Regions from separate parts of the Bradyrhizobium sp. UFLA05-109 genome, predicted to be linked through region 3. Evidence: riboswitches for the same ligand, from Rfam matches in the RefSeq annotation. Region 3 holds a riboswitch; each other region holds the start of a gene.
The links. Region 3 has a riboswitch for cobalamin ahead of Q3C01_RS18880 (ribonucleoside-diphosphate reductase subunit alpha). Riboswitches for the same ligand answer to the same signal wherever they lie in the genome.
Positions count from the first base shown of each region.

Region 1: another riboswitch for cobalamin. It lies ahead of metE (5-methyltetrahydropteroyltriglutamate--homocysteine S-methyltransferase); the one in region 3 lies ahead of Q3C01_RS18880 (ribonucleoside-diphosphate reductase subunit alpha).
Region 2: another riboswitch for cobalamin. It lies ahead of Q3C01_RS42705 (DUF1636 family protein); the one in region 3 lies ahead of Q3C01_RS18880 (ribonucleoside-diphosphate reductase subunit alpha).
Region 4: another riboswitch for cobalamin. It lies ahead of metE (5-methyltetrahydropteroyltriglutamate--homocysteine S-methyltransferase); the one in region 3 lies ahead of Q3C01_RS18880 (ribonucleoside-diphosphate reductase subunit alpha).

Region 1 covers NZ_JBBIAR010000070.1:34,872-38,074, reverse strand. The annotation lists gene Q3C01_RS36210 (alpha/beta fold hydrolase) at 1-30, opposite strand, end outside; gene Q3C01_RS36205 (TRAP transporter substrate-binding protein) at 334-1,422, opposite strand; gene Q3C01_RS36200 (hypothetical protein) at 1,403-1,633, shown strand; cobalamin riboswitch at 1,667-1,891, shown strand; gene metE (5-methyltetrahydropteroyltriglutamate--homocysteine S-methyltransferase) at 1,997-3,203, shown strand, end outside.
Region 2 covers NZ_JBBIAR010000110.1:18,786-21,988, forward strand. The annotation lists gene Q3C01_RS42695 (cobyric acid synthase) at 1-408, opposite strand, end outside; gene cobO (cob(I)yrinic acid a,c-diamide adenosyltransferase) at 416-1,051, opposite strand; cobalamin riboswitch at 1,092-1,311, shown strand; gene Q3C01_RS42705 (DUF1636 family protein) at 1,406-1,780, shown strand; gene cobW (cobalamin biosynthesis protein CobW) at 1,777-2,811, shown strand; partial or broken gene Q3C01_RS42715 (cobaltochelatase subunit CobN) at 2,826-3,203, shown strand, end outside.
Region 3 covers NZ_JBBIAR010000023.1:124,143-127,345, forward strand. The annotation lists gene Q3C01_RS18875 (TonB-dependent receptor) at 1-494, opposite strand, end outside; cobalamin riboswitch at 710-915, opposite strand; cobalamin riboswitch at 1,179-1,395, shown strand; partial or broken gene Q3C01_RS18880 (ribonucleoside-diphosphate reductase subunit alpha) at 1,519-3,203, shown strand, end outside.
Region 4 covers NZ_JBBIAR010000019.1:76,694-79,896, reverse strand. The annotation lists gene metE (5-methyltetrahydropteroyltriglutamate--homocysteine S-methyltransferase) at 1-1,386, opposite strand, end outside; cobalamin riboswitch at 1,490-1,714, opposite strand; gene Q3C01_RS16100 (TauD/TfdA dioxygenase family protein) at 2,118-3,047, shown strand.

The sequences.
Region 1 (3,203 bases), on a different contig from region 3:
CTTGGCGATCCTCGGAATCCAACGTTTCATCGACGCGCTGCCCTTGGCAATAAGCCGCTAAGCACACAGAGAGTTCGACATGTCTGCCGACGATACGCGCTGAAGACATTACCGCAGGAAAGGCCCTGACCAGTCCATCATCGTGCTGAATCGCATATCGCGTCAATGCCTGATGATGGGTTTCGCTTCGCTCGACCATCCTACAGTTCTGACGATTGGAGCCGCGCCGCGACGGGCGTCAGGCAGTGCCCTCCCAATGCAAAAACCCGGCCTCGCCTTGCGAGACCGGTTTTCGCTGCTTGACGAATGATCGAGCCGCAACCGTGGGCGTGATCAGCCTTGCGAGCGACGCGCCATGAAGATGTCGTAGCCGACTTCGGCGACCTGGAACCAGGCGTAGCCGTCGTTCGAGAACTTGGTCAGGGACTCGTACACCTTCTTGAAATTGGGATTGGTCGCGCTGACCTCGGCATGCAGCTCCTTCGCCGCCTTGAAGCAGGCGTCCATGATCGGCGGCGGGAAGGCGTGCAGCTTGGCGCCGTTCGCAAGCAGCTTGCGCAGCGCCATCGGATTGGCCTGGTCGTAGCGCGACATCATGTAGTTGTTGGCGTAGTGGCCGGCCTGCTCCAGAACGCTCTGATAGTACTTCGGCAGCGCATTCCATTTGTCGAGGTTGACGAAGGCGAGCAGCATCGGACCGCCTTCCCACCAGCCCGGATAGTAGTAGTGCGGCGCGATCTTGTAGATGCCGAGCTTCTCGTCGTCGTAGGGACCGACCCATTCGGCGGCGTCGATGGTCCCCTTCTCCAGCGCCGGATAGATATCGCCGCCGGCAAGCTGCTGCGGCACCACGCCGAGCTTCTGGAGCACGCGGCCGGCAAAACCGCCGATGCGGAATTTCATGCCCTCGAGGTCGCCGAGCGTGTTGACCTCTCTCCTGAACCAGCCGCCCATCTGGCAGCCGGTATTGCCCGCAAGCAGCGAGATCACGTTGTAGCTCTTGTAGAACTCGTTGAGCACTTCACGGCCGCCGCCCAGCATGTACCAGGCCTGGTTGATGCGCATGTTGGGGCCGAACGGCACCGACGAGCCGAAGGTGAAGGTCGGGTCCTTGCCGAAGTAATAGTAGGACGCGGTGTGGCCGATCTCGCAGGTCGCGTTCTGCACGGCGTCGAGCACTTGCAGGCCCGGCACGATCTCGCCGGCGGCGAAGATCTGGATCTGGAATTTGTTGTCGGTCGCCTCCGCGACCATCTTGCACATCATCTCGGCGCCGCCATAGAGCGTATCGAGCGATTTCGGCCAACTCGTCGGCATGCGCCATTTGATCTCCGGCATCGATTGCGCGATAGCGGGAGCAGCGAGAGTGGCGGCGCCTGCGGCGCCAAGTCCGGTGACTTTGATGAAGTCTCTTCTTTTCATGATTTCCTACCCTGATGGTGGTGACTGCGCGCGCCTTCTTGACGAGGCGTTTGCGGCGAGCATGGAACAACCCGGTACCGATTTCCATCCCGACGAAGGTCAAGGCATGCAAAAAGCCCGGCCTCGCGAGGCCGGGCTTTCCGGTCATTACAGGGCTTACCTAAAAAGGGCTTGCACGATCGTTCCGTCCGGCATGCCACAGTGTACGTGAGCGGAGAGAGGTTGACGCGCCCCCTCTCTTGCAGATAATCGAAGCTGTCGAGGTTCTCCGGGTCCCGCTTGACCCGGAGCTAAGAGGGAAGCCGGTGCGCTTTCAGTCTATTTGGACTGATGCAATGCCGGCGCTGCCCCCGCAACTGTAAGCGGCGAGCCCGTATCCAATCGTGTCACTGAGGCGAAAGCCTCGGGAAGGCCCGGATGCAGGCGACGACCCGCGAGCCAGGAGACCTGCCCCGACAGCATAATCGTCCACGGGCGGGGTGTCCCGGTGGTACGCCAAGCAGCTGCCGCAATCGCGGCACTCCTGCCAGCGTCCGCCATGGCCTTTTGCCCCCACCACAATGGGGTTAAAGCTATGACTTCTCTTTCACTTCCAGTCGCAACACTCGGCACGCCCCGCATCGGGCCACGCCGCGAACTCAAGCTCGCGCTCGAAGGCTTCTGGGCCGGCAAGATCAGCGAGCAACAGCTTCTCGAAACCGCAGCCGGCCTGCGCGCTGCCAATTGGGCACGCCAGAAATCGCTCGGCGCAACCATCATCCCCTCGAACGATTTCTCGCTCTACGACCAGGTGCTCGACACCAGCGTCATGGTCGGGGCAATCCCCGATGCCTACGACTGGAAGGGCGGCCTGGTCTCGCTCAAGACCTATTTCGCGATGGCACGCGGATCACAGGGCGACACACACGACGCGAGTTGCGGTCACGCCCATCATGGCCATGGCGCGACAGCACAGGAAATGACCAAGTGGTTTGACACCAACTATCACTACATGGTTCCGGAGTTTCACAAGGGTCAGACTTTCAAGCTCTCCTCGCGTAAGGCGATCGAGGAATATGACGAGGCAAAGTCGCTCGGCTATCAGACGCGCCCGGTATTGGTTGGCCCGGTCACCTTCCTGAAGCTCGGCAAGAGCCACGATGCAGCCTTCGATCCGGTCTCGCTGCTCGATGGCCTGCTGCCAGTCTATGTCGAGGTTCTCCAGGAGTTGGCGAAGCGTGGCGCCGAATGGGTCCAGATCGATGAACCCTGCCTGGTGCTCGACCTCAGTGGCACCGAGCGGAACGCGCTTCAGCGCGCCTATGCGCGCTTCGCCAAGGACGTGCCCGGCATCAAGATCATGCTCGCCACCTATTTCGGCGCGATCGGCGACAACCTCGCGACCGCCCTGTCGCTCCCGGTCGCCGGCCTGCACGTCGATCTCGTCCGCGCTCCACAGCAGCTGAGCCAGATAGAATCCGCTGCCCGCGCCGATCTCGTGATTTCGCTCGGCGTCATCGACGGCCGCAACGTCTGGCGCTCCAACCTGTCAGCACTGGTCGAGCGGTACAAGCCTGCCATCGGCAAGCTCGGCAATGATCGCGTGCAGATCGCGCCCTCATGCTCACTGCTGCATACGCCGATCGATCTCGAACTCGAGACCGGTCTCGATCCGGACGTGAAGAGCTGGCTGGCCTTCTCCGTGCAGAAGATCGCCGAGCTCTCCACGCTGGCGAGGGCACTGGCGGGCGACGCGAGCGTGGCAGACGCCCTCACCGTCTCAGACAAGGCCGCGAAGGCCC
Region 2 (3,203 bases), on a different contig from region 3:
GCTGCCGGCGCCTTCGACCAGCACGAGATCGGTGCGCGCCTTCAGCCGTTCGAAGCTTTCGAGCACGGCGCCCATCAGCGAAGGCTTCATCGCGGCGTAGTCGCGGGCGCGTGCGGTCGCGATGCGCTTGCCCTGCACGATGATTTGCGCTCCGACATCGGTCTCGGGCTTGAGCAGCACCGGATTCATGTCGGTGTGCGGCTCGACGCCGGCGGCGAGCGCCTGGAGCGCCTGCGCACGGCCGATCTCGCCGCCGTCGACGGTGACGGCCGCATTGTTCGACATGTTCTGCGGCTTGAACGGGAGCACGCGCAGGCCGCGGCGCTTTGCGGCACGCGCAAGGCCCGCGGCGACGAGCGACTTGCCCACGTCCGAGCCCGCTCCCTGGATCATCAATGCGCGCGCCATCGAAGTCTCAGAACTCGACGCCCGCTTGCGCCTTGATGCCGGAGCGGAACGGATGTTTCACCAGCGTCATCTCGGTGACGAGATCGGCGATCTCGATCAGCTCGTCCTTGGCGTTGCGCCCGGTGAGGACGACATGCGTCAGCGGTGGCTTCTGCGTTTTCAGGAAATCGACGACCTCGGCGATATCGAGATAGTCGTAGCGCAGCGCGATGTTGATCTCGTCGAGCACGACCATGCGCAGGCGTTCGTCCGATATCAGCTCCTTCGCCTTCTCCCAGCCGGCGCGCGCGGCGGCGATGTCCCGGGCGCGGTCCTGCGTCTCCCAGGTAAAGCCTTCGCCCATGGCGTGGAACTGGCAGAGATCGCCAAAATGCCCGGTGAGCAGCCGCCGCTCGCCGGTATCCCACGCGCCCTTGATGAACTGGACGACCGCGCAAGGGAAGCCATGTGCGACACAGCGAACGATCATTCCGAAAGCGGAGGAGGACTTGCCCTTGCCCGCGCCGGTATGGACGATGATCAGTCCCTTTTCGCCGCTCTTGGTCGCCATGATCTTGTCGCGGGCGACCTTGATTTTCGCCATTTTCGCAGCATGCCGGGCGTCGGTGTTGTCCACCGCTGGGGTATCCGGTTCAGGCGTCATCTGAAATGGTCCTTCGGCTTGACAAGTGGCGGCCATGGGCAAATGGTGGGCCAGCGTTGGTTCCTGTCCTACGACAGGCGAAGAGGGAATGCGATAGGGCTCGTATCGGCAAGATTCGTGTTCGAAAAGCAGCCGCCCCCGCGACCGTGACCGGAGAGATGCCCGAAGCCACTGATCCCATGGGGGATCGGGAAGGCGGGGATCGAAGGGAAAAACCCTGCTCCGCAAGCCGGGAGACCTGCCAGCGCCAATGTTTTTGGACCGGCGGACGGGGTGTTCCGCGACGGGGAAACGGACCCTCTCTCGAGCGGTTCGTGCGCCTCATCGCCTCCCGCAGATATCCTGGAAGGGGCGATGGCCGTTACACTTCACGTTTGCATCACCTGCCGCGCCGGGCAGACACTCGGCGAAGGCGAAACCACGCCCGGCGCACGGCTGCATGCCGCGATTCTCGACGCCGGCGTGCCCGAAGGCGTCAACCTGGTTCCCGTCGAATGCCTGTCGGCCTGTAGCCAGGGCTGCTCGGTAGCTCTCAGCGCGCCCGGTCGATGGTCCTATGTCTATGGCCGCCTGTCGGATGCCAATGCGAACGACGTGATCGCAGGCGCTTCGGCCTACGCCGCAGCGCCCGACGGCATCGTGCCATGGCGCAGCCGTCCCGAAATCTTCCGCAAGCAATCGCTTGCCCGCATTCCCCCCATCGCCGTCGTGCCGGAGGCCGCCGAATGAACACGCTCGCAAAAGTCCCGGTCACGGTCGTCACGGGTTTTCTGGGATCAGGCAAGACGACGCTGATCCAGCATCTGATCAGCAATGCCAACGGCAAGAAGCTCGCGGTGCTCGTCAACGAGTTCGGCAGTGAAGGTGTCGACGGCCAGATCCTGAGATCCTGTGCCGATGCCAATTGCCCTGAGGAAAACATCGTCGAGCTCGCCAATGGCTGCATCTGCTGCACCGTGGCCGACGATTTCATTCCAGCGATGGAACAACTGCTCGCGCGCCAGGTGAGGCCGGATCACATCCTGATCGAGACGTCGGGGCTGGCCTTGCCGAAGCCGCTGCTGAAGGCGTTCGACTGGCCGGAAATCCGCTCGCGGATCACGGTCGATGGCGTGATTGCGCTGGCCGACGCCGAGGCGGTCGCAGCCGGACGCTTCGCGCCGGACCCGGATGCGGTGGAAGCGCAGCGCGCGGCGGATGAGAATCTCGATCACGAGACGCCGCTGTCGGAGGTGTTCGAGGACCAGATCGCCTGCGCCGATATCGTGCTCCTGACCAAGGCCGACCTCGCAGGTGCGGCAGGCCTCGAAGCAGCCAAGGCGGCGATCGCAGCGGAGATGCCGCGTCCGGTGCCTATGCTCCCCGTGGTCGACGGCGCGGTCGATCTGCGCGTCATCCTCGGCCTTGAAGCGGCGGCCGAAGACGATCTCGCCGCGCGCCCATCGCATCACGACGGCGAGGACGAGCACGAGCACAACGATTTCAACTCCGTCGTGATCGATCTGCCTGAGGTCGTCGACGTCGAGGCGCTGATCGCCTCGGTGCAGCGGCTGGCGCGCGAGCAGAACGTGTTGCGTGCAAAAGGCTATATCGCGGTCAAGGGTAAGCCTATGCGGCTGTTGCTGCAATCGGTCGGCGAGCGGGTTCGGCACCAGTTCGATCAGCCCTGGGGCGCGTCTCCCCGGCAATCGAAGCTGGTCGTGATCGGCGAGCATGGCGATATCGACGAGGCGGCGATCAAGGCAGGGCTTGGCATTTAAGGACTCGGCATCTGATGCACGTCGTTTTCCGCGAGAGCCGTGGTCTGGAGGAGACCGCGACGCCAAGGGACATCGGGCAGGACCCGGCCGATCTCGTGGTGCTCTCGTTCTCGGATTCCGATCTCGCCGCGTTCGCTGCCGGCTGGCGGCGAGGGCGCGCTGGCCTGCCGTCGCTGCGGCTCGCCAATCTCGCCGAGCTGCGTCATCCGCTGTCGATCGACACTTATATCGAGCGGACGCTGTCGCAAGCGCGCGGCATTCTGGTGCGCCTGATCGGCGGCGAGTCCTATTGGGCCTATGGGCTCGCGGCCCTGCATCAACTGGCGAAAGACCGCGGAATCGCGCTTGCCGTGTTGCCGGCGGATGGTCGCGACGATGAACGGCTGGATGCG
Region 3 (3,203 bases):
ATGGTCGACGGCCCGATCGGGATGCCGTTATAGAGGGTGCTGATCTGGTCGCCGGCAAAGCCGCGCATCGAGAAGATGGCGGGCGCGCCCGGCGCATCGCCGCCGATCACGCCCACCGCCGCCTTGGCAACTTCGGTCGTCGTCCTTATGCCCTGATCCTGCATCGTCTGCTGGCTGATCACCTCGACGGTCGCCGGCATTTCCCGCGCCGTGATGCCGAGGCGCGATCCGGCCTCGGTGACGACATTGGTATTCAGCGGCGTCGGGGCGGCACCATTCTGAGGCTGGGTCGTCGGAGTGGCTGTAGCTACGGGTGCCGGCTTGCGTGCAGCAGCACGGCGCACAGCACGCGCGTCCTGATTGTCGGCGCTGACCGCGCGCGGCCGCTTCGGAGGCGGAGAGACCACCACCGGCTCGAGCTCGGATTTATCCCGGGCCGCAGTCTGCGCAACGGCAGCCGTCGATGGCAGCAGCGATGAAAGAATTGCGATCAGGACCGGAGAAACCGCGGTCGAAGAAAGATAGCGGCGCGAGGTGCGCTGATGATCTGGTGCGGCACCATGGTAGTAGCTGAAATTTTTCACGTAAGCGCTCTGCGGCGAAGCAACGAACCGTCACCGCGGTCGCCTTGGCAATCTACCTTCGCCCCTTGCGGTAGATGCACCGGCTACTCTTCACGACACCGAGGCACCCCGCCCGACGCGTTCGCGCATGACCATGACCGGTAGCAGGTTTCCTGGCTCGCGGGTCATCGCCTCCGACCACCTTCCCAGAGCCCCGATGGCGCTCCAGTGGTTTGTTGGTCGTCGGCTATCCGCTCACAGTTGCGGGGGCAGCCGCGGATTTGTCCGCCAAAACGGACGCACCGCATTCCCTTGAAGAGTCCTTGCGGACACCACCGCTGAAAAAACTGGCATCCGCGGACTGGGCGCGTCAACGCGTGGTCACCATCACGTCCGTGCCAAAATGTCGCAGTTAGAGAAGATGGCTACTCGAGCGTGGCGCGCCGGCAACTATGCGTCCAGTATTCCCTACTCTCGGCTCGGACCGGTGAGGAACGGATTGCGCATGCTGGCCGAATCGCGAGATGCGGAACGAAGGGCGGCAAAATTCCCGCATTCCACAAGCAAATCGGCGAGCGCGACTTGATCACTCATTGACACTTCGCTCCGAATATCTCCATATATGGGTGTCACGGTCCTACTGCGTCGCAAGATGTAGTGGCTAAGAGGGAAGCCGGTGAACTGCGCGTTGTGCGCGGAATTCCGGCGCTGCCCCCGCAACTGTCAGCAGCGAGCTGCTTCCGGACAACGTCACTGGTGCGCCTGCGCCGGGAAGACAGGAAGCAAGCAACGACCTGCGAGCCAGGAGACCTGCCGTGACGATCTGAACGTCCACGGGCGGGGTGTCCCGGCGGTCGCTTGCACGCACCGTCCGGCAACGCATCTGCCGGCGTTCCGGCAGCGTCCTTCCTTATCGCCCCGTCCAAACACAACGCGCGCATCACGGGGCCCTTTGATGTCACTGAACCTGCACGACGCGGACACCGCTTCCGCACCCATCATCCAGTTGCGTCCACAGTCACTTGCGGCAGCTTCCAGCGAGCCGGCCATGCAGATCATCCGCCGCAACGGGAAGGTCTCGCCGTTCGATTCCGCCAAGATCGCGGTCGCAATGACCAAGGCTTTCCTTGCGGTAGAGGGCAGCACTGCGGTTGCTTCGCGCCGCGTTCACGAGAGCGTCGAGCAGTTGACGGCCGAAGTCGTGGCAGCCCTGATGCGCCGCGCAGGCGAGGGGCGCACCTTTCACATCGAGGACGTGCAGGATCAGGTCGAACTCGCCTTGATGCGAAGCGAGCACCATAAGGTCGCCCGGGCCTACGTGCTCTACCGCGAGGAACGGTCCCGCCAGCGCGCCGAGGAAGCGGCCGCGCAGCCGGCGCCCGTCGCCGCACCGACCCTTCACGTCACGCTGCCGGACGGCTCGCGCGTCGGTCTGGACACGCGCCGGCTCGAGCTGATCATCAATGAGGCCTGCGCCGGTCTCGACGGCGTCTCCGCAGCCCCCGTGCTGGCCGAAACCACCCGCAATCTCTACGACGGCATCAGCCAGGACGAGCTGGCGCTGGCCTCGATCATGGCCGCGCGCACGCTGGTCGAGCAGGAGCCGGGTTATGCCTATGTCAGCGCGCGCCTGCTGCTCGACAAGCTCCGCGGCGAGGTGCTGTCGCATGTCCATGGCGTTACGTCGTCGGCCTCGCAGGCCGACATGGCGACGCGCTATGCCGAATACTTTCCGGCCTATGTGAAGGTCGGCATCGCAGCCGAACTGCTCGATCCCGAACTCGCCCGCTTCGATCTCGGCCGCATCGCTGCGGCGTTGAAGCCTGAGCGAGACTTGAACTTCCAGTTCCTCGGCCTTCAGACGCTCTACGACCGTTATTTCCTGCATCAGCAAGGCAAGCGGATCGAACTGCCGCAGGCCTTCTTCATGCGCGTGGCGATGGGCCTGGCAATTCGAGAGATCGACCGCGAAGCCAAGGCGATCGAGTTCTACGATCTCTTGTCATCGTTCGACTTCATGGCCTCGACGCCGACGCTGTTCAATTCCGGCACGCTGCGCCCGCAGCTGTCGTCCTGCTTCCTCACCACCGTATCGGACGACCTCGATGGCATTTTCAAGTCGATCAAGGACAATGCGCTGCTCGCAAAGTACTCCGGCGGTCTCGGCAACGATTGGACGCCGGTGCGCGGCCTCGGAGCCCACATCAAGGGCACCAACGGCGAAAGCCAGGGCATCATCCCGTTCCTGAAGGTGGCCAACGACACCGCGATCGCCGTCAACCAGGGCGGCAAGCGCAAGGGCGCGGTCTGCGCCTATCTGGAGACCTGGCACGTCGACATCGAGGAATTCCTCGATCTGCGCAAGAACACAGGCGATGACCGCCGTCGCACCCACGACATGAACACCGCCAACTGGGTGCCGGACCTGTTCATGCAGCGGGTCGACGCCGACGACGAGTGGACGCTGTTCTCGCCGGACGAGACGCCCGATTTGCACGATCTGTACGGGACGTCCTTCAAGACGGCCTATGAGGCCTATGAGGCCAAGGCGAAGGCCGGCGGCATGCGTGTGTTCAAGACCGTGCGCGCGACCGACCTCTGGCGCCGCATGTTGACCATGCTGTTCGAGACCGGCCATCC
Region 4 (3,203 bases), on a different contig from region 3:
AACGTCTGCGGTTTGCGGGAACGAGCCGATCGTCGTCGTTGGAAAGGGCGGCAGACCAAAGCGCTTGCGCTGGACATCGGCGCGGCCGGCAAAGGCGCTGGTGCGGCGGCGCATGGCCTCGTCGATCGCCTCCATTCGCCGTGCAACGATCGCGTCGTGGATTTTCGGGGAGGTCTCGCGCGAGGTCGCCGCAAGATCGGATGCGGTCAGCGCGGCTGCGACGCTCGTGTCGCCTGCGAGCGCCTTCGCGAGGACTGCAAGCTCGCTGATCTTCTGTACCGAGAAGGCAAGCCAGCTCTTTACGTCCGGATCGAGAGCGGTCTCGAGCTCAAGATCGATTGGGACATGCAATAGCGAGCAGGAGGGCGCTAGCTGCACGCGATGCTTGCCGAACTTTGCAAGGCCGGGCTTGAGCCGCTCGATGAGTGCCGACAGGTCGGAACGCCACACGTTGCGGCCATCGATCAGGCCGAGCGAGACCACGAGGTCCGCGCGGGCACCGCATTCAATCTGGCTCAATTGTTGGGGCGCTCGGATAAGATCGACGTGCAGTCCAGCCACAGGCAACCCTAGAGCGGTCGTCAGATTATCGCCGATCGCCCCGAAATAGGTGGCAAGCATGATCTTGATGCCAGGTACCTCCTTGGCGAGACACCCGTACGCCCGCTGAAGCGCATTCCGCGTGGTCTCGTTGAGATCAAGCACCAGGCACGGCTCGTCAAGCTGGACCCAATCGGCTCCACGTTTTGCCAGTTCCTTGAGGACCTCGACATAGACTGGCACGAGATCATCGAGCAGCGAAATCGGATCAAACGCCAGATCAGCGCTCTTGCCGAGCTTCAGGAAAGTGACCGGTCCTATCAGAACTGGACGCGTTTGATAGCCAAGGGCTTTTGCCTCCTCATACTCTTCGATCGGTTTTCGTGAGGAGAGCTTGAAGGTCTGATCTTTATGGAATTCTGGCACCATGTAATGGTAGTTGGTATCGAACCACTTGGTCATCTCCTGCGCGGCGGCCCCGCCAGCGTCATGGGTGTGACTGCCACTTGCTTCATGCTCCCCGCCTTGAGAGCCGCGCGCCATGGCGAAATACGTCGTCAGTGAGACGGGACCTCCCTCCCAGCCATATGCTTCGGGAATGGCTCCTACCATGGCGCTCGTATCGAGAACGTGATCATAGAGTGAAAAGTCATTCGACGGGATAACGCTGACGCCAAGCGAGTGCTGACGCGCCCAGTTGGCGACACGAAGACCGGCCGCAGCTTCAAGAAGCTGCCGGCTGCTGATCTTGCCGGCCCAGTAGCCTTCCAGTGCCAACTTGAGTTCGCGGCGTGGACCGATACGTGGCATGCCGAGAGTTGCGAGAGGAAGTGAGAGAATAGACATAGCTTTAACCCCATCATGGTGGGGGCAAAGGCCATGGCGGACGCGGGCAGGAGGGCCGCGAAAGCGCCTGCTGCTTGGCGTACCACCGGACACCCCGCCCGTGGACGATTATGTTGTCAGGGCAGGTCTCCTGGCTCGCGGGTCATCGCCTGCATCCGGCCTTCCCGAAGCATCTGCTTCAGTGACACGTATGGATGCAAACTCGCCGCTTACAGTTGCGGGGGCAGCGCCGGCATTACCTCAATCCTGAGTGGATCGTGAGCGCACCGGCTTCCCTCTTAGCTCCAGATCGAGCGAGACCTGGAGAACCTCGACGCCTCCGATTTATCTGCAAGCGAGGCGGTACGTCAACCTCGGAGGAGGACCACCTTTTCTGCCGGGTATAACGGCCTCTCATGCCCTGCAACACCATGAGTTTCTTGTTCGATCGGCACTGGGCGGCAACGTTCTGCAGCGATCGTCCTGCGGAGCGTAAAGCTTTGTGCTCCGGTCAACTACCAATATTAGCAATTGATCGACCTGGCAGATCAGTCAATCATGGATGAATGACCGTCACGTCGGCCACACCTCACCTGTCGCAGACCCCGTAAAGAGAGAGCAAGAGGGTGGCTCGATGCCGTCACGCGGAGTTTGACGGATCTCACTATCCAGCGATTTGGCGTTCAAGAGCTCCTAACACAGCTGAACAGCTGGTCTGGCGAACAAAAACTGCGAATTTGGAGAGTGCCGCTATGAATGCAACGGACTTGTCGGACAATGTCATTCCCCGCGCCGACATCGTCAAACGCGGAGCGCGCATCGGAGCAGAAATCCGAAACATCAAGCTGTCGGGCGATTTGCCGGACCAAACGATCGCCGCAATTAACGAGCTTCTGCTCGAGAACAAGGTGATCTTCTTTCGCGACCAGGGTCATCTCGACGACGCCGAGCAGGAGCGCTTTGCTCTTCGTTTCGGAAGTCCGGCATGTCATCCGACGCTCGGTGCCATTAAGGGGACGGCGTCGATCATCGAGCTTGATTCGGTCCGCGCCGGCAGCAGGGCCGACCTGTGGCACACCGACGGCACCTTCGTCGATGGCTACCCTAAAATCGCGGTGCTGCGAGGCGTTGTGATGCCACCATTCGGTGGGGATACAGTCTGGTCAAACACCGTCACCGCCTACCTCGACCTGGCGCCGCCGCTGCAACGGCTTGCGGACAAGCTCTGGGCCGTTCACAGCAATGCCTTCGACTACGCAATACTGCCCCGCGCCAGTGAGCTCGACAAGAAACACTTGGACGAAGTCTTCACCAAAACGATTTATCAGACGGAGCATCCAGTCGTGCGCGTCCACCCCGAGACCGGCGAACGCACGCTGCTGCTCGGCGCCCTCGTGCAACGTTTTGTTGGCATCCCGAAATACGATGGCCAGAAGCTGTTTGACCTGTTTCAGTCTCATATCACTGCGCTCGAAAACACCGTGCGCTGGAGCTGGAAGGAAGGCGATGTAGCGATGTGGGACAATCGCGCCACACAACACTACGCGGTGAACGATTACGGCGATCAGCATCGGGTCGTTCGTCGCGCCACCGTCGCGGGCGAGGTACCTGTCAGCATCGATGGTCAGAGCAGCGTAACGCGCATCAAGGCAGCAAAAGAGCCGGCCGCGAAGGTCGCCTAGCCATTCACGGACTTGACCGCGTCCCGGCCGACGCAGACACTGCCTTTGTCACCCATTCCTATCATTCGGCAGCTCGGTCCGCCATCGCATTCATCGATGTCGTCGAAGTCCATCGTGCCTGCTCTCTAACTTAAAAGTGGCAGGGATTCCCGGAGA